Regions from separate parts of the Candidatus Jettenia sp. AMX1 genome, predicted to be linked through region 1. Evidence: riboswitches for the same ligand, from Rfam matches in the RefSeq annotation. Region 1 holds a riboswitch; each other region holds the start of a gene.
What was found. Region 1 has a riboswitch for cyclic di-GMP ahead of FBQ94_RS06435 (PKD domain-containing protein). Riboswitches for the same ligand answer to the same signal wherever they lie in the genome.

Region 1 (6,875 bases):
CGGTAACGGTACCATTCAGGATTGCATTATCCGGTAAGGTGATCGATTGATCTGCCCCTGCATTAGCTGTGGGAGACTGATTAACCTGGGCTACGCTATACTCAATATGGAGTAATGGCGCTTCTGCCTGATTCCCATCATATGCCTCTGCTACGCGCTTACCAGTTCCCGTGAAAATAACTAACGATATATCCCCGATGGAAGAGGTAAACGCCGTAGCATTATCAACATGCTCGCCTTGAATCGTTAGTGAAGTTGCCTCCGAGGTTATCTCATCTGCCTTAAACTGAATATAGGCATTTGTAATAGTAGCACCTTCCGGAATAGTAATCCCATTAAAACGTATACCTATTATTTGATTGTACTTATCAAATACCAGATCCAGATCGGTACTGGAGAGTAGCATGCTACCTGAAGGCCTCTCTTCTGCATCATCTGTGCTGGCTGAGACCCGGATCTCTCTCACCATAGTGGCGCCGTTAACAACAACGGTAATATCATCACTTTCGATCAACTCGCCATCATCGGCTGTCAGGCGGAGCACATACGTCCCTGCCTCTGAGAAGCTTGCCGTTGTATCTATGGCATTTATATCGCCAAAGGTAACTTCACCAGTCCCGCTAATTTGACTCCAGGTTGTGATTACTGATCCAGGCGGACTCGGTAAACCATCATCAGATACCGTACCATCTAAAATAGCATGGCCAGACAGTGCAATCGTCTGATCCGGTCCTGCATCAACTATTGGCGGCTGGTGATCTGCTAAATAATATACCGCATGAAGCAAGGGCGCCCCACCTGTATCCCCATTAAATGCATCGGCTACACGCTTCCCAGTCCCGCTAATAATAACTGCTAATGAGTTACCACTAGACCAACCTGACCGATTCACAATCTCTTGAATAATCGAAGATATATCAGGTGTCCGCTGATTAAGACCCAGCTCTCCCAGCTTTGTCCATGGCGCAGGAAACCATGATATCGCAGCTATTGTCCTCGGTCTGGATGATATATTCCTGCTAACAGAGGTAAACGTCGTAGCATTATCAACATTCTCGCCTTGAATCGAAAGCGAAGTTGCTTCCGAGTTTCTCTCATCAGCCTTGAATTGAATATATGCATTAATAATTATGGCATTTTTTGGAATATTGATTCCATTGAAGCGCAACCCCACGGTCTGGTCGCTTCCATCAAGAACCATTTCGAGATCAGCGCTCGTGAGCGCCACATTACCTGTGGATTTCTCTTCCGCATCATCTGTACTGGCTGCAACCCTGACGTCTACAAATTCTTCATCGCCTCTACCCAAAACAACGATGGTTACATCATCGCTATTGATTAGTTCACCATCGTCAACAGTCAGGCGAAGCACATACGTTCCCACTTCCGGAAAGCTGGCAGTCGTATCAATAGCATTGGCATTAGCAAAGGTAACAATACCTTGCCCGCGAATCTTACTCCAGGTAACGGTCACTGCACCGGGAGGATTCGGCAGACCATCATCAAAAACAGAGCCATCCAGAGAGGCATCCGCCGGTAAGATAATTGTCTGGTCGGATCCAGCATCAACCGTGGGTACTTGATTGCCCGGCGAAATTGGAGGCAGAGATATTTCATATACTTTGCCATCATTTTCATTTGGATTTTGATCATTATCAACTCCCCGGTCAACGATATAAATGTTCTTGATATTGGGGTCTAAACTGCCGGGAGCTAAGCCAAGGCCCGCCGGTTTCCGGGCATTCGCAGCAGAAATATCAAACACCCGCCTGAGGGTACCTGATGTTGTTATCTCAGCCAATATATTTGGAGGCTTACCGATCAGGTACAAATGGCCATTATCCGGATTAAACTCAATACCCTCAGGATCAGTCACTCCAAGAATCGCCGTATCGAAATGTGTCACCCGATCATCACCCGTCGGTGGCACACCATTGAAAACACCGTTATCTCCCGGTGCAACCCGATGGATTTCAGAACTCACACCATCTGCTATAAAAAGTGCTCCTTGTGTGCTATCGTAAGCAATCCCCTCAGGATCGAAACAACTGAAGTCTGACGTACTGAAAGAAGTAACTATATCATCCGAGGTATCATAAAGTCCGTCAACCCCGGGGTCTAACTCAAATACCTTACATACATTATCGTCAGTAAAGAAGAGATGCTTATTAACAGGATTAATCGTTAAACCTGCCGGCTCAAACGAAAAAGATGTTGTACTGAGGGTATCCAGTAAGTTACCGGTCAGGCTCATTTCAAAAAGATTAACACCGACAAAGATAGGCATTTCATCAACTTCACCATCAGAAACAAGGAGCGTATTAGAGGATAAAAGGTAGGTAATACCTGCCGGATCCGGGCTGGGTGGAGAAAGTAGAGAGAGATCCATAGTCTGCACCAGGGAAGAGCTGCTTGTAGATGCCACACCAGGTGTTTGAGTAAGAGATAACTCAACAATTTTACCCTGCATTTGCTTTCCATCTTTTTCTTTACCATCATATGTCTGTGCATTTTTCAACACATGGGCTTTTTGGCTTCTCTTATTGTCAGGACCGTAATCGGCAATGTACAGGTTCATTTGTGATGGATCATCCGTTAGATCTCCACTCGGAGCGAAAATCATACCTTGTGGGTTTTTGAGATTAAATTCTGATACATCACGTATCGCAACAACCTTTCCTGACTTCGTGAATTCGTACAGCTTTTTCTCAGTAAAACTCAGGATATAGAGATGGCCATTGGCAGGATTGAAGGCAATACCCCGAATATCAGATATGCCGATTTGCTCTAAACATACATAGGAAATCGATGCATCATCAAAACCCTGATCCGCATTTGGCGTAACATGGATAATTTCCGGCACAGCACTATCAAGGATAAAAAGACCTCCGCTGGACGGGTCAATAGTCATACCGTTAGGCCTCCGAAGACCAAACTTCCGGGCATCAAAACTAGTAACCTTAGCAGGATCCAGATTGCCGTCAGCCATAGCCTTTACGGCAATCAATTTATGGACAGCCGGCTGATAGATTAACAAGCGATTGGCCTTGCTATCAAAAGCTATGTTAACAGGATCCGTTATCTGTGTACGAACTGAACTAACCAAATCACCAGAAGAAGTCATCATCATGATGTCGAAAATTTTTGCTGAAGGCAAGGCAGATTTGGGGGCATCCACAATAAAGAATTTCCTGGCTCTTGGAGAGAAAGCAAGACCCGCAGGGTTTGGGATGTTATGATAACCAGTCTCTACAGACCGAACCAGGCTGACGTAAGCATCGGTATCCAGAGCAAATGTTGCTGAGTTGATTACGAGTGAAAAAAGGGAAATAAACACAGCAAAGAGCATTGAGTAGATTAAAAGAATTTTACGCCAGTACGCACAGCACATTTAAATCCCCCCCTTAATTTATCAGATGACAATACCCTGGTCGTTAATAAAGGCAAACTGGTTTGTTTTTCATTAACTTTCTATCTACATCCTGTGATAATTTTGTTATAATAAATACTTTAAAATTAATACGTAGTTATTATGAGAAATCTCTTCCTGCTGGCCATAAAACAAAAAAGCCTTACTGCAAAGATATTTATAGAAATATCTTCGGCAGTAAGGCTATCTTATTTTCATCGTTCCAGTTATGGGTGTAAGTGTCTTTTACTTATACTGACACTGTTCACGAACACTGTCCACGGTTACAAGACCCTTTCCTTTGCGCCCCCTGATTACTCAGAGTTTGCCTTTATCGGAAGACTTTACGCATTCATAATGAATCTAAATAAATTTTATATTTTTAGTTTACCTTATCTATAATTACCCATATGATTTTAAAGCATTACTATATAATGATGTATAGCAAAGTAAAATTTATTTTACGTTTACGTGAATATATCATAGAACACAAAAAAATCAATTTTATTTTATTTTTAATTTTGAAGACTATCATGGAGAGGAATAGTAACTACTTGAAAAGGAGATAATTTTGGATGGTTAATGGAGTCAGGCAAGCTCTTATGATTCACTTAAATCAGGCTGGCTAAATCCAGGGGATGTACAATAAACTTCACAAGCATGGACACAGAGAGCGAATCTTTATTGTAAGGTATGAGAATCACAAACGTGATCCCTTTTGATTAAAAGAGTAATGGGGTGAGCGACGGGATTCGAACTCGTCGTACCTTTTTCTTAAGCTTTTTATTATTAATATGTTACAGTTAGAATCCATTTTGCACATTTTTCTGATAGTATAACTAAATGATCTTTAAATTGTTCTGATGTATGATTCTTGCGTAAGAAATGCAAAAGAAGTTTAATAACTTTTCCGGAAGTGGTTGGATTCACCTTAATTCGAATAACCCCTGGATGGCTACTGAGTGGTAATACCGCCCAATCTCCAAAATGCTCATCAAGGGTAATTAATATACGATTTTCGGATATTGCCTTTTCTAAAATCTGATAGTCGTCCGCTCTTGCCTGGCCCGTTTCAGAAGCACGCAATACATCACATCCTTGTTCACGCAAAGCTTGGGCAACATTCACATGAAACATTTGGTCTAAGTATAATTTTAACGGCTTAGACATTAATTTCTTCTAATTCACTATGATCAAGTGATACCTTTGCATAATGCAAAGCTGCATAGATATCGCCTTTCGTCAGCTCAGGATAACCATCGAGTATTTCTTGCCATGACTTATCCTCTGCTATCAGTTCAAGAATTACTGATATAGGTATCCTGGTGCCTTTAATTACTGGCTTACCATTACATACTCGCGGATTAATCTCAATCCTATCAAACACCTTCATTTATTATTACTCCTATATTATTACTCCTCAAATTTAAAATGATATTTAACATTCATACTTTACATAACACTTGTAACCATTTATGTATATATTGTTAAGAAGAATTGTGGAAAGCAATCTTAACGCAATTAATAATAAAACTGAGAGCTTATTACCGACTAATGATAATGGGAATTCTGGATAGAGTAAGGCACTGGATCTATATAGTTTAGGTTGGCCTATCTCTTCCCCTTCCTTTCGTCCGACAGTACTAGGGATACGGTGGTGGTTAAGTTTCCTGACTGTGATAAATATGGCAAAAAGAATCTCTGGAAATGGTTACAAATGAAAAAATACTCATCAACATCTGAAACATGTCGATGTCTGTGCAGCAAGATATGACAAATACAGGCTATTTGTTATGAACTATCTTGCTTGTAAATGTAATGCCAGAGAAGCAGCAAAGAAAACCAGACTGATATCAGTATGTTATGGGGTGAGCGACGGGATTCGAACCCGCGACCCTTAGAGCCACAGTCTAATGCTCTAACCATCTGAGCTACGCTCACCACACTCTATAGGAGAAAAAACTTAATATTTATGTAATAAACAACGCGCCAGGAAGGATTTGAACCCTCGACCGCCGGATTAGAAATCCGATGCTCTATCCAGCTGAGCTACTGGCGCATAACTCGCTTATCAAAACATTACACAGCAGGCTTAAATAAAAATATCACGCTTGAAACCCTGTCTATTTTGTACACCAATTCCTGCAAAATTTACCCTGTTTGCTATCAGAAGTGCTGTAAATTTAAAACTTATTTATACAGGTTCGGTAAATTATACAAAAAATGATATCTTTTTCAAGGAAAATGATAAAGCTTTTTGAAAACCGATAAGCTATCAACTAAATTATGTATTGATTATTTCATTCACAAGTCACTTCTCTAATCATAAAAACAGACCAGCTTCATCTTAAAAAGATGAGGCCAGTCTGTTCCCTACATTTTCCACAGAACTATACTTTGGGAAAAGAACTTACTTTTTCTCGTACTTAATATGCAATTTAGGAGCTTTCTCAGGGCTCTCATTTTTCCTGGCACATTCATAAGATACAGCCACTCTCTTTCCTGTACCTGTAATAATGAATGCCATTGCATTGTTTTCAGACCAGCCGGACCGATTTACTATTTCCTGAACGATGGAAGTAAGGTCCGGTGTTTTCTGGTCTTGTCCTGATTCTCCTTCGGTATTCCAGGCGGGAGGATTCCAGATAACATGGGCTGCCGTTTTATTCCGGGAAGAGACATTACCATTATCGATAACAAAAGGATTGGCATCGCCTGAGGCCTCGCCCTTTATGGTAAGACTCGCCGCATCTGAGGTTATTTCATCAACCGTAAACTGTAGGTAGGCTTTGGTAATCACAGATCCTGGTGGAATGGCGACAGAATGAAATCTCAGTCCAACGGCTTGGTTCGTAGCAGCCTCTACCAATTCGAGATCACTGCTATTAGAGTATATGGTCCCATCTTCCATTTCTTCAACATCATCTTTATAGTCTGATATGAGGACATCAACACTACTCTCCGTACCAGATGATTCCTGGTATTCGACATATAATTGGGGAGCTTTACTAAGGTCATCATGCTCTGCTGCGCCTTCGTAAGACTCTGCCACTCTCTTTCCTGTGCCTGTAATAATAAATACCATTGCATTGTTTGCTGCCCAATCGGGTTGATTTATTATCTCCTGAACAATGGAAGTAAGGTCCGGTGTTTTCTGGTCTTGTCCTGATTCTCCCTCTTTATCCCAGGAAGCAGGATTCCAGGTAATATAGGCTGCCGTTTTATTCCGGGAAGAGACACTGCCATTATCTCTATCAAAAGGATCAGCGTCGCTTGAAGCCTCACCTTTTATTACAAGAGTCGTCGCCTCTGAGCCTGGTTGATCAGCCGTAAACTGTATATAGGCTTTGGTGATCACAACTCCTGATGGAATGTCAAGAGAATTGAACCTCAATCCAATTTTCTGTATTTTATCGTTATCCTCAACCAGTTCCAGATCTGTACTGTCCATTATCATATCATCATC
Region 2 (9,628 bases), on a different contig from region 1:
ATACCGAGATCGTTTTCTTTAACAAATTTCCTCAGAGGATGAGAAATATTCATTGAGATAGTCTGATGATAAAAACCAGGTGACGGTACCATATACAATTCCCCCTCCATCAGTTCATATCTTTTATCGTTGTCCATGTTGGCATAATCGTTGTAGGTGTATGTTATTCTGGTTTTGAGCATGGCTATCTCCAGTAAGGCATTGTTGTGAGAAATTGAGGTTAAGACCGAGGATGAAAAGAGCGCTTCGATTTTTTTATTGTTCAGAGGGCTTGTTCATGAAGCTATTGACCTTCGTGATGATTATAACATTTTTGCTCCGCCTTTGAAATAAAATATGCTGAAGGTGGGGAGCAAGGCTAAAGCCTTGCCCTACGTTTGATAAAAGATAAAATATTGTAGGGGCGAAGCATTTGCCGTTATTGGCCTAAAATACTATGTATACGCTGAACGGCAAATGCTTCGCCCCTACGCCTGGCCGCAAAACAAAAGTAGCCGAAGGCCTATTTTAAATATTCAGGAAATTCATTCCCCATTGAAATACTTAGGAAATTTCTTGCTTTATCCTCTCACCTGGTGGTATTCTTGTCTCCGTAGTCCAATTTCCAAAACGAAAGAAACACCTACATTTCCCCCTTTTTTAAAGGGGGATCAAGGGGGGATTAAGATGTTTCAGTTGCTTCTCACATAAGGTTTTACTGTACAACATCTATACTATAATTGTACCGTGAAGCGTCCTATTGTTTTTATTACGCTATTGTTTGTATGTGGTATCTATTTAGGATATCTTACAAAGATTTCTGTTTCTATTACGCTCACCGTAGTTTTTCTCTTGTGGATATTTTGCCTCTTGTGTTTATGCTTCCACAAATTTACGGTATTTTTACTTCCCTGTTTGCCTATCCTTCTTATTGCCATATCAATGGCATATTATGATTGCCGTACTGAATCTCTTCCCGTCAATCATATTGAGCATGTATTAACTACCCGGAAATCCCTGCAACGCATTACAGGAATTATTATAAATCCGCCCATTATCCTGGATGAGGATACCTTAACTAAGCGGTTACTTCAATTCCAACCAAAACACACTTTTTATAAACCGGACTATAAGATGTCTTTTACTCTCCAGGCAGAAAAAATAGAAACTCTATCGGGATGGAAAAGCATATCCGGCGCTATCAAAGTGAATCTCTATCTATCAAAAGATCAACTTATACAAACAGGCCATCCCCTCCCTGTTTTAAACAAGTTAGTGTATGGTCAGAGGTTGGAGCTTTTTGGTTATGCATTCCTCCCAAAATCTCCTGCCAATCCGGGTGAATTTGATTACAAAAGATATTTGCAGGGGCAACTGCCATCAATCCGGTGTTTAATGACTGTGGTACATACGAATAATATAAAAGTCAAAGACTCGTATCATACGAATTGGATATATAGTTTTCTCTCTGCGTTAAACAATTACCTGAATAATACCATTTATGCCCATACCTTCAGCAACAGTGCGCCCTTGATCAGCAGCATATTATTAGGCAACAGGGTTGACCTCTCAGGCGAGGTGATTGATAACTTTATGAAAACAGGCATCATCCATTTCATAGCCATTAGCGGTTTTAATGTAGGGATTGTAGTTTTTACCGTGCTTTTGCCGTTGCGTTTATTCGGGATCAATCAAACACTATCAACAGGGATTATCCTTATTATCATTATTCTCTATGCCTTTTTAACCGGGCTTAACCCACCGGTGCTGCGCGCCAGTATCATGGCCATTATTTTCTTCTGTAGCTTTTTAGTACGCAGGCAGTGGGATATTACCAGTGGTATCTTTACCGCCATATTTTTTATCCTTATAAGGAATCCATCAGATCTTTTTAATATCGGGTTTCAGCTATCGGTATTGGCAACGATGGGTATTGTTTATGGACCATCAAAAATTGAAGGCACAGTATTTAAAACTGCTTTATTTATAGAGAAACTACAAGGAAAGACCGAGCGGGGACGGTTATTTTTTCTAAAAAAATATCTTCGTAAATCTATCTGTATTTCTCTTGCTGCATGGCTGGCGACCGTACCTCTCACGGCTTATTATTTTCATCTTGTTACACCGTTTATAGCTATCACGAACATCCTGGTATTCCCATTATTCTGGGTCATCATCGTTTGTGGTATCGTGCTATTGACGCTGGGGATAATATGCCCTCCTTTGGCAGCGACATCTGCATGGCTGGCATCTCATACAGATATAGTATTAGAATCACTTGTCTCAAGCCTGGCATCCTTACCATGCTCGTATTTTTATGTTGTTGGACCTTCACAGATGGAAATTATTCTTTATTACACAGGTATTGTATTACTTTTCTATCACAACTATCTGTCTTTGGGTATTGCCCGAATTGTGATATGGGGTCTTCTGAGTGCTCATATTTTGATTTTTGCCGGCATACTCAAATTTCCCAAAAATTCTTTAACGATTACCTGTTTAGATGTAGGGCATGGTGGAGTTACCTTTATTCAATTTCCAAACGGGAAAAATATCTTGTATGATGTTGGCTCGTGGCAAAATCATGATGTGGGAAGATACATTGTAGCTCCCTTTTTATGGAGACAAAAGATCAAAGAAATTGACCTGATAATTCTCTCTCACGGGCACGAGGACCACTGGAACGGCCTGCCATCTCTTCTTGAAAGATTTTCTATAAAATCTGTTTATTCACAGCGCCATCTTTTCTCATCAAATGTGGGTCAAAGAATACTCTCCATGCTTGATAAAAGGAATATTTGTACCGATGTTCTTTCTTCCGGCGATGACTTAAAAGGTTTTGAGCCGGCAGTGGTAAAAATATTACATCCTCCGCCTTTTCATTCTCGTACTACCCCAATAAATGATAATTCATGTGTTTTAAAAATTGAATACCTTGGACATACAGTACTTCTGTGTGCTGATATCCAGGAACAGGGCATAGAATCGATCTTATCAAGGTCGGAAGGAATCAAGTCGACAATACTTCAGATACCTCATCACGGTTCCTCTCTCCATAACCTGGAACTGTTTATTAAGGCTGTGCAACCAGTATACTCCTTTATTAATTCAAGTAACACTATTACCTCTCATACTACGCTGAATATCTTGCAAAAGAATCATATCAAAACCTTGCAGGCGCATCGTGAAGGGGCTGTAACATTTACCATAGATAAGAACGGGGTAACATACTCTTCTTTTCACGAAAAAAAATCGCAGGATTATTCCTACCGTTATTTTTATACGTGCACATTCCCTGTAAATTATTTACAATAGCAAAAGTAATGAATTTTTAGCTCTTAATCCTTTCTTTTAGAGAAAATATACTTTTTGTACAACTCTTATGGCTATTCCTATTTGGATACTTACAGGACCTACGGCGAGCGGGAAGACGGATGTTGCATTAAAGATTGCAGAGAGTATTGGTGCTGAAATAGTTTCCGCTGACTCTATGTTGGTATATCGGGGTATGGATATCGGTACAGAAAAACCTTCTCGTACCGCAAGAAATACCATTCCGCATCATTTAATTGATATTGTAGAGCCGTGGGAGGAATATAGCGTAGGACAATATGTGAAAGATTTAGAAGGAGTTATTTCCAGACTTTATCAACAGAGCAAACCATGTATGGTTGTAGGTGGAACAGCTCTTTATTTAAAGGCTATTGTAGACGGTTTATTTGAGGGGCCACCTGCGGACTGGGAATACCGGAACTACTTAAGATCCGTTGCCGAAGAAAAAGGTTCCGATTACCTTCACAAAATACTTATTGAGGTAGATCCCGAGATTGCCACTAAGCTACATTCGAATGATCAAAAAAGGGTTATCCGGGCGCTGGAAGTGTATAAGACGACAGGGCAGCGCATCTCTTCTTTTCAAACTCAATTTGGCCATAAGAATCCGAAATATGATTGCCTGGTAGTTGCTCTTGAACACGATCGTGATATCTTGTATAAGCGTATAGAAGCACGTATAGACCGTATGCTTCTTCGTGGACTTATAGATGAAGTACGGACTTTATTACATAATCCGTCGGGGTTAAGTAAACAGGCCTCTCAGGCGCTCGGATACAAAGAGGTTATTAACTATTTCAGTGGGAAATATACCCTTTATGAGGCTACAGAGGTAATGAAAAAAAGAACGCGCTGGTTTGCAAAAAGGCAAATGACCTGGTTCCGGAGTTTTTCAGACATCCATTGGGTTCATGTATCCCCGGATAATGATATAATACGTCTGTCAGAAAGGGTACTTGAGCAATTTACAGGTAGGGTAAATAAATGAACCCGAAGAGACAGTTTTCCCGGAGAAATTGAGTTTAAGGAGATTTCATAGTCTAAAGTATTTCCAGTTTTTGTTTGACTTAGAACATCACGGATGTTATATAAGCAAACATCTGGATCATAGATACAGAACGATAAAGGCAAACCCTGAGTGATCAGGGGACGCAAAGTAAAGGATCTTTAATTATACCGGTAGAAACGCATCATGATGCGTTTCTCCTATGAATTAAAGATAGCCCTACTACCGAACATGATGAATACAGATAAAACAAACAAGAGCCTTACTGTCGAAACTGTTTGTATACACGTTTTCGGAGTAAGGCTTTTTTGTTTTTATAGAATTTACCCTGATGCACGGAAATCTTTCTCTTTCACAACAGTAATATGAGACTTCCTTTTTTACGAACTGATTTCAAAAAGTTTAGCTTACCTATTCGGAAGCTGTCGCAGGTTCGAAAACTCTCACAGGTCTTTACAGAGAATAAGACAAAAGCTGCATGGGGCTTAGACATTGGTGGCTATGCTCTTAAGGCAGTAAAGATTGCACAAACATCTGGTTGTTTACGGGTGGAAGACTTTGATGTTATTGAATATTCTCCAGTACCGCCGAATGGAGATCTTTTACAATCAATACACATTCAAGAGGCTATTCAAACTTTTCTGGCAAAGCATCGTATTGCCAGGTCAGATACTGTTCTGGTATCTATCCCAGGACATTTTATATTGTCCCGATTTATCAGCATTCCCCCTGTAGACCGGAAACAAGTAAAAGATATTGTTAATTACGAGGCAAAACAACAAATTCCTTTTGATTTTAAAGATATTATATGGTGCTACCAGCAGCTATCTGATATAAATCCCAATATGGAAAGCATAGAAATTGGACTTTTCGCATCAAAAAGAACGACGCTTGATTATATATTGACAAATATTGCATCCCTTAAACCCAGGATAAACGCCTTACAGGTTACACCCCTGGCTATCTACAACCTTGCTCTTTTTGATCGGCACATCGGAGGTGCAACGATAATCATACATGGAGAAACTGAAAATACGGATTTGATCATTGTTGACAACTTACATCTTTGGTTGAGAAGCGTCTCCTTTTCCACAATAAATACTGATCTTGTGAAGGAAATACAGAGATCGATGGAATATTATAAATCCTTAACGAAAGATACTGTTTGCTTTAAAACCCTTCTCTTAACGGGAAGCAAATTTAAAGATCCACTCAATATAAACTTTATAGCCGATAATTTTAAATATGAGGTAAAAGTTCTTAATGTCCTGAACAATCTAAAAGTATCAGATACTATTAATCCTGCCTGTTTTACCGAGAACCTGGTGAATTTAAACACTGCTTTAGGACTGGCGCTGCAAGGCCTGAAATTAGGCAGAATACAGATAAACTTATTACCACCGGAATTAATCAAAGCGGCCGAGATATCTAAGAAAAAGCCTTATGCCGTAGCCAGTATTGGCTGTTTTGCTTTGTCACTTATTGTTCAATACTGTGGATTACATATACAAATTAATCATCTGAATAATTCTCAGAATTATCACCAAAAAATATTGCAAAATATAAAAGGGCTTGAAGGGAGATATAAGGATGTTGAGGCCCAGGCACAAACAAGCAAATCTGCGCTGGATCTTATCTCCTCTATTGATTCTTCCCGGTTTTTTTGGATGGAAGTATTGGATACCCTACTGGCTTTGGTACCCGATAATGTATCGGTAACGAGTATACAATCCTCATGGGTAGATGCGGATACCGTAAAGATTGGAACTAATGAGAAACAGACATCATCAGTATTTTTTCAAACTAAAAAGACAAACACGCCGGTAAAACCTGCAATTTCCCAAAAACTGCTTCTCATGGATATAAAAGGAGAAAGCAGAGATCCAAGTATGGGTTTTATAGAAGAACATATCCTGAGACCCCTTCAGGGGGTAACCCTTTTTGATCAAAAAGTTCCGGCATTCAAAAACGTAGAAATTGTTCCAGGCTCATGTCGTCAGATAGAACATAAGGATGAACGGGAAGGTTATATCAGCTTTGAAATACGTTGGATTATAAAATCACACCATGAGATACAGTTGGAAACGGAAAAGCTGTTAGCAGTACCTGGAACTTCAACTTCCTCTGAGAGATCATAAGTTACGTAGAGACGCAAAATCTTGTGTCTCTATGGGTTTGTATTTGTCTGGTACTGGCCTTATTACTAACCCTGTGTATGTATTCAGCCGGGGGAGGAAGCGCATATGCATCAGCTAAGTGCTACCCGACTTGTTCCCAAACACTCAGACTGGGTCAAATGAGCCTTTAACCGCATTTTCTATGCAGTATATTGTAGTGTATAAATTAATAAGTTCTATATATGAACAAAGAATGTCCATTTGACCCGGTCTGACTGTTTGGGAACGCGCATGTTCGAGAAACTCTGTTTCCCGAATCAAGAAGTACCTGATCGTATGATTTCTCAGAACTCTGGATTCCCGAAACAGAGTTTCGCGGCAATTGTGTTCCCAAACCATGTCCTCATGTAAATGGGGAAGAGTTTGGGAACAAGCTACTACAAGCGATTAAGCTACTACAAGTTACAAGAACCATCATAGGCCTGAAGAGCTGAAAGTGTATAGCCAAGGCTGAAGGCCTTGGAAATAAGTCATAACATAACAACAGCACCAAAGGGGTAAAAGAGAGTGTTCGTAATAAAGCTTTTGAATATAAAAAATTCTTAGCTTGATGCGTATGAGGGGAATCAAGGTTAAAGCCTCGCCCTACATATTAATTTAATAAGAGATAAAAGTTATAGAAGGCCTCATGTATGAAGATTGGCAAAGGTCTAAATTTCTCACAATTAAAGAATATCTTTTCGGGTATTTTTTCCGGACGATTAGTTTTTTGGATAGCTATGAGCATTGTTTTTCTTAGCTTGATTATTCTGTTATTTGTATATATCTATCCACTTTCAAATCAATACAGAATAAGTCACAAAGCCCTGGAGGATTTATCCGTTGCATTGGAAAAATATGCTTTAAAAAAAAATATTTACAACAATACATGGATTGAGTCAAAAAAATTAGAGAAAGATCTATATGAAGAAGAAATTGGAAAATGCAGATCCTTTCTTAAAGGAAGAGATGATCTGTTAGAAACTCTTTTTGTAATAGGAGATACAGAAAAAGGTTTTACGAAAATAGAGGATGAGGCGCTCTGGAAGAATGAGTATGTAAAAAGAACTTCCGCATTATTAGCAAAGATACGGGCACATAATATCGCTATAAGTGAAGGTGTTTTGCCATTTCAAAGCTGGGGATATGACATCCCGGTGTGGGATACTATCTTACCAGTACAAAAAAATTTCTGGATCATAGAAGCACTCGTTCATGTTGCTACAAATACCACAGGAATTACCAGAATTAAAGAGATTCGTTTCCGGGAAGTATCATCTTCGTATGATTCCTCTTTTGCGCATCTTTATACCGTTGTGCCTGTTACCCTTGCCGTTGAGTTACGGGCGGATTGTATAGAATTCCTCTTGTATGAAATTCTTAGATCGGATATTCCATTTGTTATCGAGGGCATTAGTATCGTAAGTACAGATAAAAATCTTAATCCTGGTTCACCAGGCGAAGATGAAAATATTTTAATCCGGGATACTAACCATTCCGTATCGTATCCCGTGATTGGTGTTACTATTGATGCGTATGTTATTGACTATAAAACATAAGTAAGAGTGCTTACCGCAGGAAATTGAAATATAAATTTTTATTGCTGTTTTTATAGAATCATGAGACCAAAGAACTTTCTATTCAAATATATTGAGAAATTTGTTCTCGGTATTGCGGTAGGTTATTTTATCTATACGGTGTTCTCTACCAGCATGGTATTAAAAAGAAAAACGCATAAGGTTACTACAAAATTACAATCACTATCGGATGTTATCGAAAGAAAACTAAAGATGAGCGGACCTCCGGCAATAAGTACAAAACTCACAGAGGCAATGCAGCTCGAATTGCGATTCGCAACGCCGCCCAAGGCAAATTTCCTGCAACAGTTCAAAATCTTTCGTAAGCCTGCAAAAGGAGAATCAATTTCGGATATTACCATGGAAGATTTATTAAAGAAAGCAGAATTACAAGCCTATCCGCATTTAAAGGTTGATGTCCCGGGAGATAGAGAATTTATCTTTAAAGGGGGCACTCCGGAACTGGCCTTGATTCAGGTCAGGAGATTGTATAAGGATGTCTGGTGGACGAAAAGTTTTATCGTCGAAAAGGGGAAAACCATAGGTGAGAAAAAGACGATCAGAGGGGAAACGATAGATTTTGATACTCGTTGTAAATTGATCGAAATAGTTCCTTGTGCGCAAAAACCGCTTATGATGAAAAGGGCGAGTGTTCTTCGGGATAAAGAGAATAATTTCTTAGGTACCTCACTTACAGAAGAGGCAGAGATGATTTCAACTTCAAAAATTGTGTTTGAATATAAGAAAGGCAAATCGTATGACTTGTGGATAGGAGAATTTGTAAATCTGGGGACAGAAACAGTTATTGTTCATCCACTAACAAATACCTCTTTAACTCATTGAAAGATATTTTTGGCAGGGTTATTTTAAAAGAATACACACACAGAATATGGTAAATATAATCTTAATTATTATCTTAAACATAGGTTTGTTGCTTTCTGCATCGAATCAAATAGACGCACAGGATACTTCAAAAACAGAATCTTCTCCGCTCAACAATCACTATCTTAAGATTGCTAAAATATATTTTGAGCTAAAAGATTATCCGAATGCTATTGAGGCGCTGGAATTAGCTATTTTGTTAGAACCTGCCAATAGAGAGGCGCAAATATTACTGGAAGAATCACGACAATGCCTTGAGGGAAAGAGGATGCTGTCTAAAATACAGAGCAACGTTGGCGTGCAAAAAGAAACGATAGTTACTCCTCCTGTGCATAAAGATATATCAGCTTTACTGGGGGATGTGTACACTGCCATTTACGAGAGACGATATGATGATGCTGCAGAAATAGCAGATTTCATGCTTAAGATAGACCCTCTGAATAAAAAAGTATTATATATAAAAGGAAAGCTGAATGATATAAGGCATGAGCATATTACAGAATATTTAAAAACTATCGATGCACAAGAAAAGTTGAAAAGCAACGAATATCTGAGAGAATTATCCATTCCTTATCAGGAAATCCTGAGATTTCCTACAAAAGAACAGTGGAAAGATGCTTCAGATCGCATACTTCCCGATTTAGATAAGATTGTAAAAGAAAATAAAAGAAAGACAGAACAGCTTCAAATGAATC
Region 3 (8,065 bases), on a different contig from region 1:
ATATTGAGTGTTGGCGATTTTAGCAGGTTTTCACTTGCCGATAAGTTAAAATGGCCTGACGGTACACAGCAGACAACGGTATGGCCTTTTACTGTGTATCATAATTCAAGGCCGGTAACCTATTTTGATTGGATAGATTATCGCGGAGGTATTTTAACAGAAATTACGGATACAACGGATACTCAGGAATCCCCGGATATGGTCAGATCTGAAATTACTGACCTGGCTTCTCATATTGAACTCAGTAATGCTGTTATCCTGGTTGCAGATGCCTTTGTCCTGACGTATTATCCGAATATTAAAGAAGCACGACATCGGTCAGGAGCACGCAGGATCCATGAGATATTCACAACCTATAGCAGGATTTATCCGAATAGGAATTTAATATTTGTAATCATGTTAACAAAGGCAGATACGGTTGATGCCAGGTGGAAAACTGACAATTATGCGCCGTTGATTGAACGGGGCCTGGAAGTATTTAATCAGATGGTATCTTTACAGAAGCAAAATCCCTCCTGGGAGGGGTGTATTGTTCCTGTCTCTGCAGTAGGAGAGGGTAATGTTCATCGGTCTGTTACTCCTACAGAGGATGTTAAACATCCTTTTAGGTCCGAAGATAAGATTGTGGGATTTCCACAACCGGTGAATGCAGAACATGTTTTGTTTTATTGTTTAGGGCAAACTTTAAAGCAGATGAGAGAGGAAGCCAGCAAGAGTATAAGGCAAAGGGAAAAAGAACTTTCAGAAATCCTGAAAAAAGCGGGGCTGGTAAATAAAATCTGGTCTCTCATCATGCGTAAGCCTGATGCCGAGAGTATCGCCAGAGCTATTTTAGAAGAAAAAAATAAGGATTACGAAATTTTAAGCCAATTTGAGACACATATAGAACCGCTCTTGGGCAAAGCAATGGAGAGGGTAAGGCAGATCAAATGAAATACCAGGAACTTTTATATTCCCGTTCTTTATCGAAAGATTATCGATGGATGATTGTTCCACCGAAAATTTCTTCAGATAGTCTTAAGCTATTAAATCAGCTTTACAATCTGTATGATAAGTACAAAAATGCTTTCTGCAAATCGCCGGTTTTGCCTCTTTACTGCTTAAACCATTTACAAACTACGTTTCTTGTGAGTTGCGGTTTATCAAACCATAAAGATAAAGATGGCCGAAACATTTACCATTTACAGGGCATTAGCATTCCCCCTGAGTACAGAAGGCATTTTTGGTTTATCCTTCCCTGGATATTGGCTAATTACGATGGTGAGAATTTGTTAAATACGTGGAGAAAAGTAGATTTTCCTGCTGCTGATGACATCGTGCGTCGTGCATCGGAGGATTGTTTTTTCAAACTCGACTTGTTGGATAAATCGCTTGCAGAATTAATTAAAACATCAAAATTCACCCTTGAGAGATTTGATGAACTATCCATAGGTGAACCGGTCTATATTCCGTTTGATAAAAATGGTTTAAAAGAACTAGCCCATGTAATTGTATCTTCAGACTATGGCTGTGTAAATTTTGCTTTTGGAGCTACACCAGAAATGATCAGGGCTTTTGACTTCAAGATTATCGCAAAGTTAGGTGACAATTCGAATATGAGGCTGAATCGGAGGACGAGGATAACAGAATCTGTCCCGTCTTTTATCCTTGATGAACGAGATAAAGACACCAGAGAGCTTGTTGATGATCCTATAGACCGTTTTGATCCAAGAAAGAAAGATAATCTTAAGAATCAAAGTAAAATGGTAAGGAGAAATAATTCTTTTCACCTATTTGATCAGTTTGTACCTCGCTTCCTATCGATACTCAGGCTGGGAAAGAAACTAAAACGATCCAAGAAATCAGGTTAGTTTTTCGTCACTTCTTTTATAGCTTTTAAATAAAAATATTATTTTATTTGACATAAGACAACATACTTGTTATATAGGTAGCGTTTAAAAATTAAGACAGAGCGATAAAGGCAAACCCTGAGTGATCAGGGGACGCAAAGTAAAGGATCTTTAATTACACTGGCAGAGGCGCATCATGATGCGTCTCTCCTATGAATGAAAGATAGCCCTACTACCGAACATGATAAATATATTCGAAATAAATCAGAGAACCTTACTCTGAGAATATTTGACTTAATATTCTCGAAGTAAGGTTTTTTTGTTTTATCTGAACTTGAAATTTATAACCCCTTTTCTCTCCTCTGCAAGGGAGAAATCAAGGGAAGCTCTCAGCTTGATTTTGTGTAATTACGGTATATATACGAGAAAATTCAGTACCTCCTCCCCCGTGGTGGGACGGGAATAAGGGAAAGAAAACAATCTCATTGTGCACCCTTACCATAGCCCTCTCCCATCAAGGGAAGGGAGGATTAATCTTGTGTTTCTGTTGTATTATTACTACGTAATTCTTCGTAGAAAGTAGGATTCTACAAATCTTATCTGATATTGAGCAGTAATAGGTATTTTCATAGAAAAGGGAGGTTTTCATGAGTTCTGTTAATGCAAAAAGTATATCGTCAGAAGAAAAACGTGAGCTTACCCGTAAAATTCTGGAGAATCGTAAAGTTAAATTCCAGGCAGAGTCTGATGATAAATCTCAAAATTATCAGAACTATACCTATGATATGTTTATCGGCAATCCCGGATCTGAACTGACAGAAATAAAGCATTTTAACGAATGGGTAGAGAGTGCAACGAGGGATGGTTTATACACATTTGAATCGCCAAGACTTGGGGCGCAAAAAACCGAAATTGAAATCCAGCGTGAAACGGGTGATAGAATGAGACTATTGAATTTTTCCAGCTATAACTATCTGGGATTTGGCTATCATCCTGATGTAATTGCAGCGGCAAAAGATGCTCTCGATACCTATGGTCTTGGTGCGGCTAGTTCACCCGTGATCAGTGGTACGTATGGTATTCATAAAAAGCTGGAAGAGGATCTCACGCATTTTTTTGGATTAGACGACCGGTCAATATCATTATTTCCCTCTGGCTATAGCGCGAACGTAGGTGTTATACAGGCTTACATGAAGCCGGGAAATCATATCGTAATGGATCAATCGGTTCATACATCAATTCTTGAAGGGGCGAAGATATCCGGGGCAAACTGCTCCTATTTTCGACATAATGATATTGAACATCTCGAACAAGTTTTACAAGAAGTTTCCCATGGAAAATCACGTGTTCTTGTTTGCGTCGAAAGTCTATATGGTGCAGATGGTGATTATGGTGACCTTAGTGATATAGTACGGGTGGTTAAAAATTATCAGGCAAGCATTCTTGTTGATGAGGCTCATTCAACTCTGATTGCCGGTGAAAATGGCAGAGGAGTCAGTGAAGAGTCTGGCGTCTTAGAAGACATCGATCTTTATGTCATTACTTTTAGTAAGGCATTTAGTGGGGTTGGTGGCGCATTACTCGCAAAAAAAGAGGTAGTCCGTTACGTTAATTGGTATGCAAAATGCCGCATGTTTTCCTGCGCTTTAGATCCTGCAGTAACCGGTGGTATGATTAAGGTGCTCGAACTGGCGTCAGGGCCTGAGGGCGAGAAGAGGCGCAGATTACTACGGGAAAATGCGGCGTATTTTAGAAAAAAACTTGCAGGAAAAGTTGATATGAGAAATAGTAAAAGTTGGATTGTTCCGGTGATTTTTGGCTCAGAACGAAATACCTTAAAACTCAACGACTTTCTCCAGAGAGAAGGTTTTGATGGAAGTATCCTGCAATTTCCATCAGTACCAAAAAATGAAGCACGTATTCGTATATTTATTACCTCTGAACATACCAGATATCAATTGGATAGGGGTATAGACATCATCCTGAAAGCTGCCGAAAAATTTAAGTTTTTATTATAATAAAAACTTAAATAAAACCCTGCGGCAGAATAACTCCTTCTCAAAAGATTACTATTATGAACTTGAGAATGCAGAGGTCAAAGGTTGCGCCTTTACCCGATATCTTTTATCTCACATTTCTGTAAGCCTGTAGTGACTTGAACATCAGCATAAGCTCAAAGGTTTCTCCGTTCTCCTTTTGAAGCATCTCTCTCCTTTAACCTCTTGATATTACTGGAAAATTCTCATCGAATTTCCTTTCCCTTCCTTTTGCATTTGACATCATGTTTATTTATGTTATAAAAGGTAAAGATTATAATTAGCTGTGTAGGAGTATTTTTAATATTTATTGAGGTTATTCTGACAAACATAATGAATATACTGTTGATATACCCCGAGTTCCCAGATACATTCTGGAGTTTCAAACATGCACTTAAGTTCATACGCAAAAAGGCCTCCTTTCCGCCGCTAGGATTACTGACAGTTGCTGCAATGCTCCCACCTGAGTGGTCAAAACGTTTAGTTGATGTCAATGTAACAAGACTCAAGGATGAAGATCTGTTATGGGCGGATTATGCATTTATCAGCAGTATGGTTATACAAAGAACGTCGGCTCAGCAGATCATCAGACGCTGCAAGGAAGCCAACCTTAAGGTAGTTGCCGGAGGGCCTTTATTCACGAGCGAGCATGAGCAATTTGAGCATGTCGACCATTTTGTTCTTAACGAAGCAGAGCTAACCTTGCCGCCTTTTTTAGAAGATCTGAATAATAATTGTGCCAGGCGGATATACACCACATCTCAGTTTGCTGATATTCAGGAGACCCCGACACCTCTTTGGGAATTAGCCGATCTGAGGCAATATGCCTCGATGAGTATACAGTACTCCCGGGGTTGTCCATATCACTGCGAGTTCTGCAATGTGACATCATTATTTGGAAGACGCCCACGTACCAAAACCGCTGAACAAATCATTGCCGAGCTGGATAGTTTCTACCGTATGGGGTGGCGCGGACCCGTATTCTTCGTAGATGATAACCTCATCGGGAGCAAAAAAAACCTCAAGGAAGAATTGCTTCCTGCTTTAATTACATGGCAAAAAGAACATGTACCGATACCGTTTAACACGGAAGCCTCTATCAACCTGGCTGATGATGATGACTTGATGCGAATGATGTCTGAAGCAGGCTTTGATGCGGTTTTTATTGGGATTGAGACGCCGGATACGGATGGCCTGGCAGAATGTAACAAAAAACAGAACAAAAACCGTAATTTAATTGAAGACGTGCGGCGTATTCAGCGAGCCGGACTGCAGGTACAAGCAGGCTTTATCGTAGGTTTTGATAGTGATACTCCATCCATCTTTCAGCGGCAAATTGATTTTATACAGAAAAGCGGGATTGTGTCAGCAATGATTGGGCTGCTTCAGGCCCCTGCAGGAACAAAACTATACGAACGTCTAAAGCAAGAGGGGCGTTTACTTGGACAGATGTCGGGGGATAATGTAGACGGCACAACGAACATTATTCCTACCATGGACATGGATACATTTCAGGAAGGATATAAAAATATATTGAGATATATTTATTCCCCTGAAAACTATTATCAGCGCATAAAGACCTTTTTTCGCGAATATAAAATGCCAAAGGTTAAAGCCCAATTTGAATTTAGTCATATATTAGCATTATTTCGTGTTATCTACCACATTGGTATCATGGGCAATGAGCGTACCCAATTTTGGAAACTCTTATTATGGACGTCTTTTCATCGCCGGGAATTGTTATCGCTCTCTGTTACTCTTGCAATTTACGGTCATCATTTTCGCAAAATTAGTGAATTACACGTCCTTTAATTTTGAAAGGTTCAGATTATAAAATATATTATTTAAAATATATTATTATTTAGTATTGTTTTAACATGTGATATGTAGTAATATAGTGAATATAGTTGACTTTTGGCTGTATTACAAGATTCGTATTATATGTTTTGATGTGATAATAAGGCTGCAATAGTTGCAACTATTGTAGCCTTTTTTTATTTTTTAACTTTTTCATGCTTAAAGGGGGTGATTTGAATGGCAGCTGGAACAGTAAAATGGTTTAATGACAAAAAGGGTTTTGGTTTTATTACTCAGGATAACGGAACTGATGTTTTTGTACATCAGACCGAAATTCAAGGTAGTGGATTTAGAACTCTCGCCGAAGGAGATAAGGTCGACTTCGAGGTTATTAAAGACCAAAAGGGTTATAAGGCAGCAAAAGTTGTTAAATTATAAATGTATGTAAAAGCGTACTCTTATTTTAAAGTAGAAACAACTAAATAGTTATAGTATATAAAAGAATATAGAGTAATCGACTCAATATAATTATAATAACAAAATAAGGAATCCCAGTATCGGTAAAAGGATATTGGGATTTTTTATTTGATTTTTTAACCAATTTTTTGTTCTCTGTTTTGGATTACTAGAGAAGACATACTACGGCAAGTCCGGCTATTGCGACAGGTTTACGCAGACTGCCATACATATTTGAATATAAAGAAGGGATGATGAAATAAAAATATATGAGTAAGATTAAAATCCGGGATCAAATAGAAGATACCTATAAATGGGATGTGTCTGTTTTGTATGTATCGGATGATAGCTGGGAAGAAGACTATTGCAAGGTAGAAAAAGAATTTCCTCAGCTTCTCAAGTTCAAAGGCTCTCTTGCCGATCCCCGTAAACTTGAGCAGTTTATGCAGTTTTATGTTAACCATTCTATCATGAGAGAAAATTTATATGTGTATGCAAATGTCCGCTTTTTTGAGAATACCCGAAACGCCAGATATGAAGAGATGAAAGGGCGTATCGAACTGCTCGTCTCAAAGATTTCCGCACAAACTGTTTTCATTAAAAAAGAGCTGTCCTCTTTATCACAGAATGATATCGATACCATGATTCATGAAAATCCTCATCTGGCGGGGTATCGCTTCTTCCTGGAAGGCTATGCCCGGTACAATCCTCATATCCTTTCTGAAGAAACGGAAACTGTTTTAGCGGAACTGAAAATTGCCCTGGATAAGTCTGATGATATTTTTTCGGCTTATAATGATAACAATATTTCGTTCGGGGAATTTGAACACAAGGGAGAAATAATTCGTCTTTCTCATGCAAAGTATGCGCAATTGCTGGAATCACCCGACCGGGCTCTCCGGCAAAAAGTGTTTGATTTTTATTACCGGCCTTACCGGCAGAATATTGACGTCCTGGCAAATACCTATGCAGCACATGTACTTGCAAATATTAAACTGGCGAAGGTTCGGAACTATTCGTCTATGCTGGAGATGTCTCTGTTTCCCGATTATGTGCCAACTACGGTATTCAGTAATCTCATTGAGGTTGTAAAAGAGAATATTGATGCGATCAGTGAATTCAATGTCCTGAAACAGGAAGAGCTTGGAATTGAAAAATTACACTTCTATGATAATTATGTTCCCCTGGTTCATGAGGTTGATAAGAAATATTCCTATGAAGAAGCAATCGATCTGGTTCGTACAGCGCTTGAACCCCTCGGCGCAGAATATCTCAGGAAGTACGATTCTACTGTTCATGCGAGGGTAATTGATGTATTTGAATCCCCCGGCAAGAGATCAGGGGCGTTCTCCTGGGGTAGTTATGCGAGCAGGGGATTAATTTTTTTAAATTACACGGAAAAATTCTCTGATGTTTCAACATTTACCCATGAATTCGGCCATTGCCTGCATCGGGACTACTCCATTGAAAATCAACCCTACATCTATTATCAAAATCCAATCTTTTTGGCTGAGATAGCATCGACATTTAATGAAGCTTTGCTGTTTGATCATATGTCAAAGATTGCTAAATCCAGTGAAGAGAGGAAATTTTTTCTGTATCACAACATGAAACGCATAGAGGCAACCTTCTACAGACAGACCATGTTCGCAAATTTCGAAAAAGATATTCATGAGATGGCCGAATCCGGCAAGGCACTGATCGCAAAAAGCATAACCGGCATATACCGGAAAAATCTTGAAACATATCTGGGTAAGGGCATAGTTATTGATGATCAGTTAAACTACGAGTGGGCAAGAATTCCCCATTTTTACCATGCATTTTATGTGTACAAATATGCTACCAGTTTATCCGCGGCAATCGCTTTATCCGAACGTGTAACCTCCGGTGAAAAAGGTGCTGTCGAAGATTATCTGACATTCCTGAAAGCAGGATTACACAAGGAAC

Region 2: another riboswitch for cyclic di-GMP. It lies ahead of pilM (pilus assembly protein PilM); the one in region 1 lies ahead of FBQ94_RS06435 (PKD domain-containing protein).
Region 3: another riboswitch for cyclic di-GMP. It lies ahead of FBQ94_RS16670 (aminotransferase class I/II-fold pyridoxal phosphate-dependent enzyme); the one in region 1 lies ahead of FBQ94_RS06435 (PKD domain-containing protein).

What each region holds. Positions count from the first base shown of each region.
Region 1 is NZ_SZPP01000015.1:198,264-205,138, forward strand. It holds partial or broken gene FBQ94_RS06435 (PKD domain-containing protein) at 1-3,391, opposite strand, end outside; cyclic di-GMP riboswitch class I at 3,601-3,749, opposite strand; gene FBQ94_RS06440 (DUF5615 family PIN-like protein) at 4,199-4,579, opposite strand; gene FBQ94_RS06445 (DUF433 domain-containing protein) at 4,572-4,802, opposite strand; tRNA gene FBQ94_RS06450 (tRNA-His) at 5,274-5,350, opposite strand; tRNA gene FBQ94_RS06455 (tRNA-Arg) at 5,395-5,468, opposite strand; partial or broken gene FBQ94_RS06460 (right-handed parallel beta-helix repeat-containing protein) at 5,820-6,875, opposite strand, start outside.
Region 2 is NZ_SZPP01000004.1:11,882-21,509, reverse strand. It holds gene FBQ94_RS01335 (Uma2 family endonuclease) at 1-182, opposite strand, end outside; gene FBQ94_RS01330 (DNA internalization-related competence protein ComEC/Rec2) at 727-3,294, shown strand; gene miaA (tRNA (adenosine(37)-N6)-dimethylallyltransferase MiaA) at 3,362-4,300, shown strand; cyclic di-GMP riboswitch class I at 4,429-4,548, shown strand; gene pilM (pilus assembly protein PilM) at 4,684-6,456, shown strand; gene FBQ94_RS01315 (hypothetical protein) at 7,128-8,033, shown strand; gene FBQ94_RS01310 (hypothetical protein) at 8,094-8,894, shown strand; gene FBQ94_RS01305 (secretin GspD/PilQ domain-containing protein) at 8,941-9,628, shown strand, end outside.
Region 3 is NZ_SZPP01000074.1:2,314-10,378, reverse strand. It holds gene FBQ94_RS16680 (hypothetical protein) at 1-933, shown strand, start outside; gene FBQ94_RS16675 (hypothetical protein) at 930-1,850, shown strand; cyclic di-GMP riboswitch class I at 1,950-2,069, shown strand; gene FBQ94_RS16670 (aminotransferase class I/II-fold pyridoxal phosphate-dependent enzyme) at 2,477-3,847, shown strand; gene FBQ94_RS16665 (B12-binding domain-containing radical SAM protein) at 4,319-5,677, shown strand; gene FBQ94_RS16660 (cold-shock protein) at 5,900-6,100, shown strand; gene pepF (oligoendopeptidase F) at 6,388-8,065, shown strand, end outside.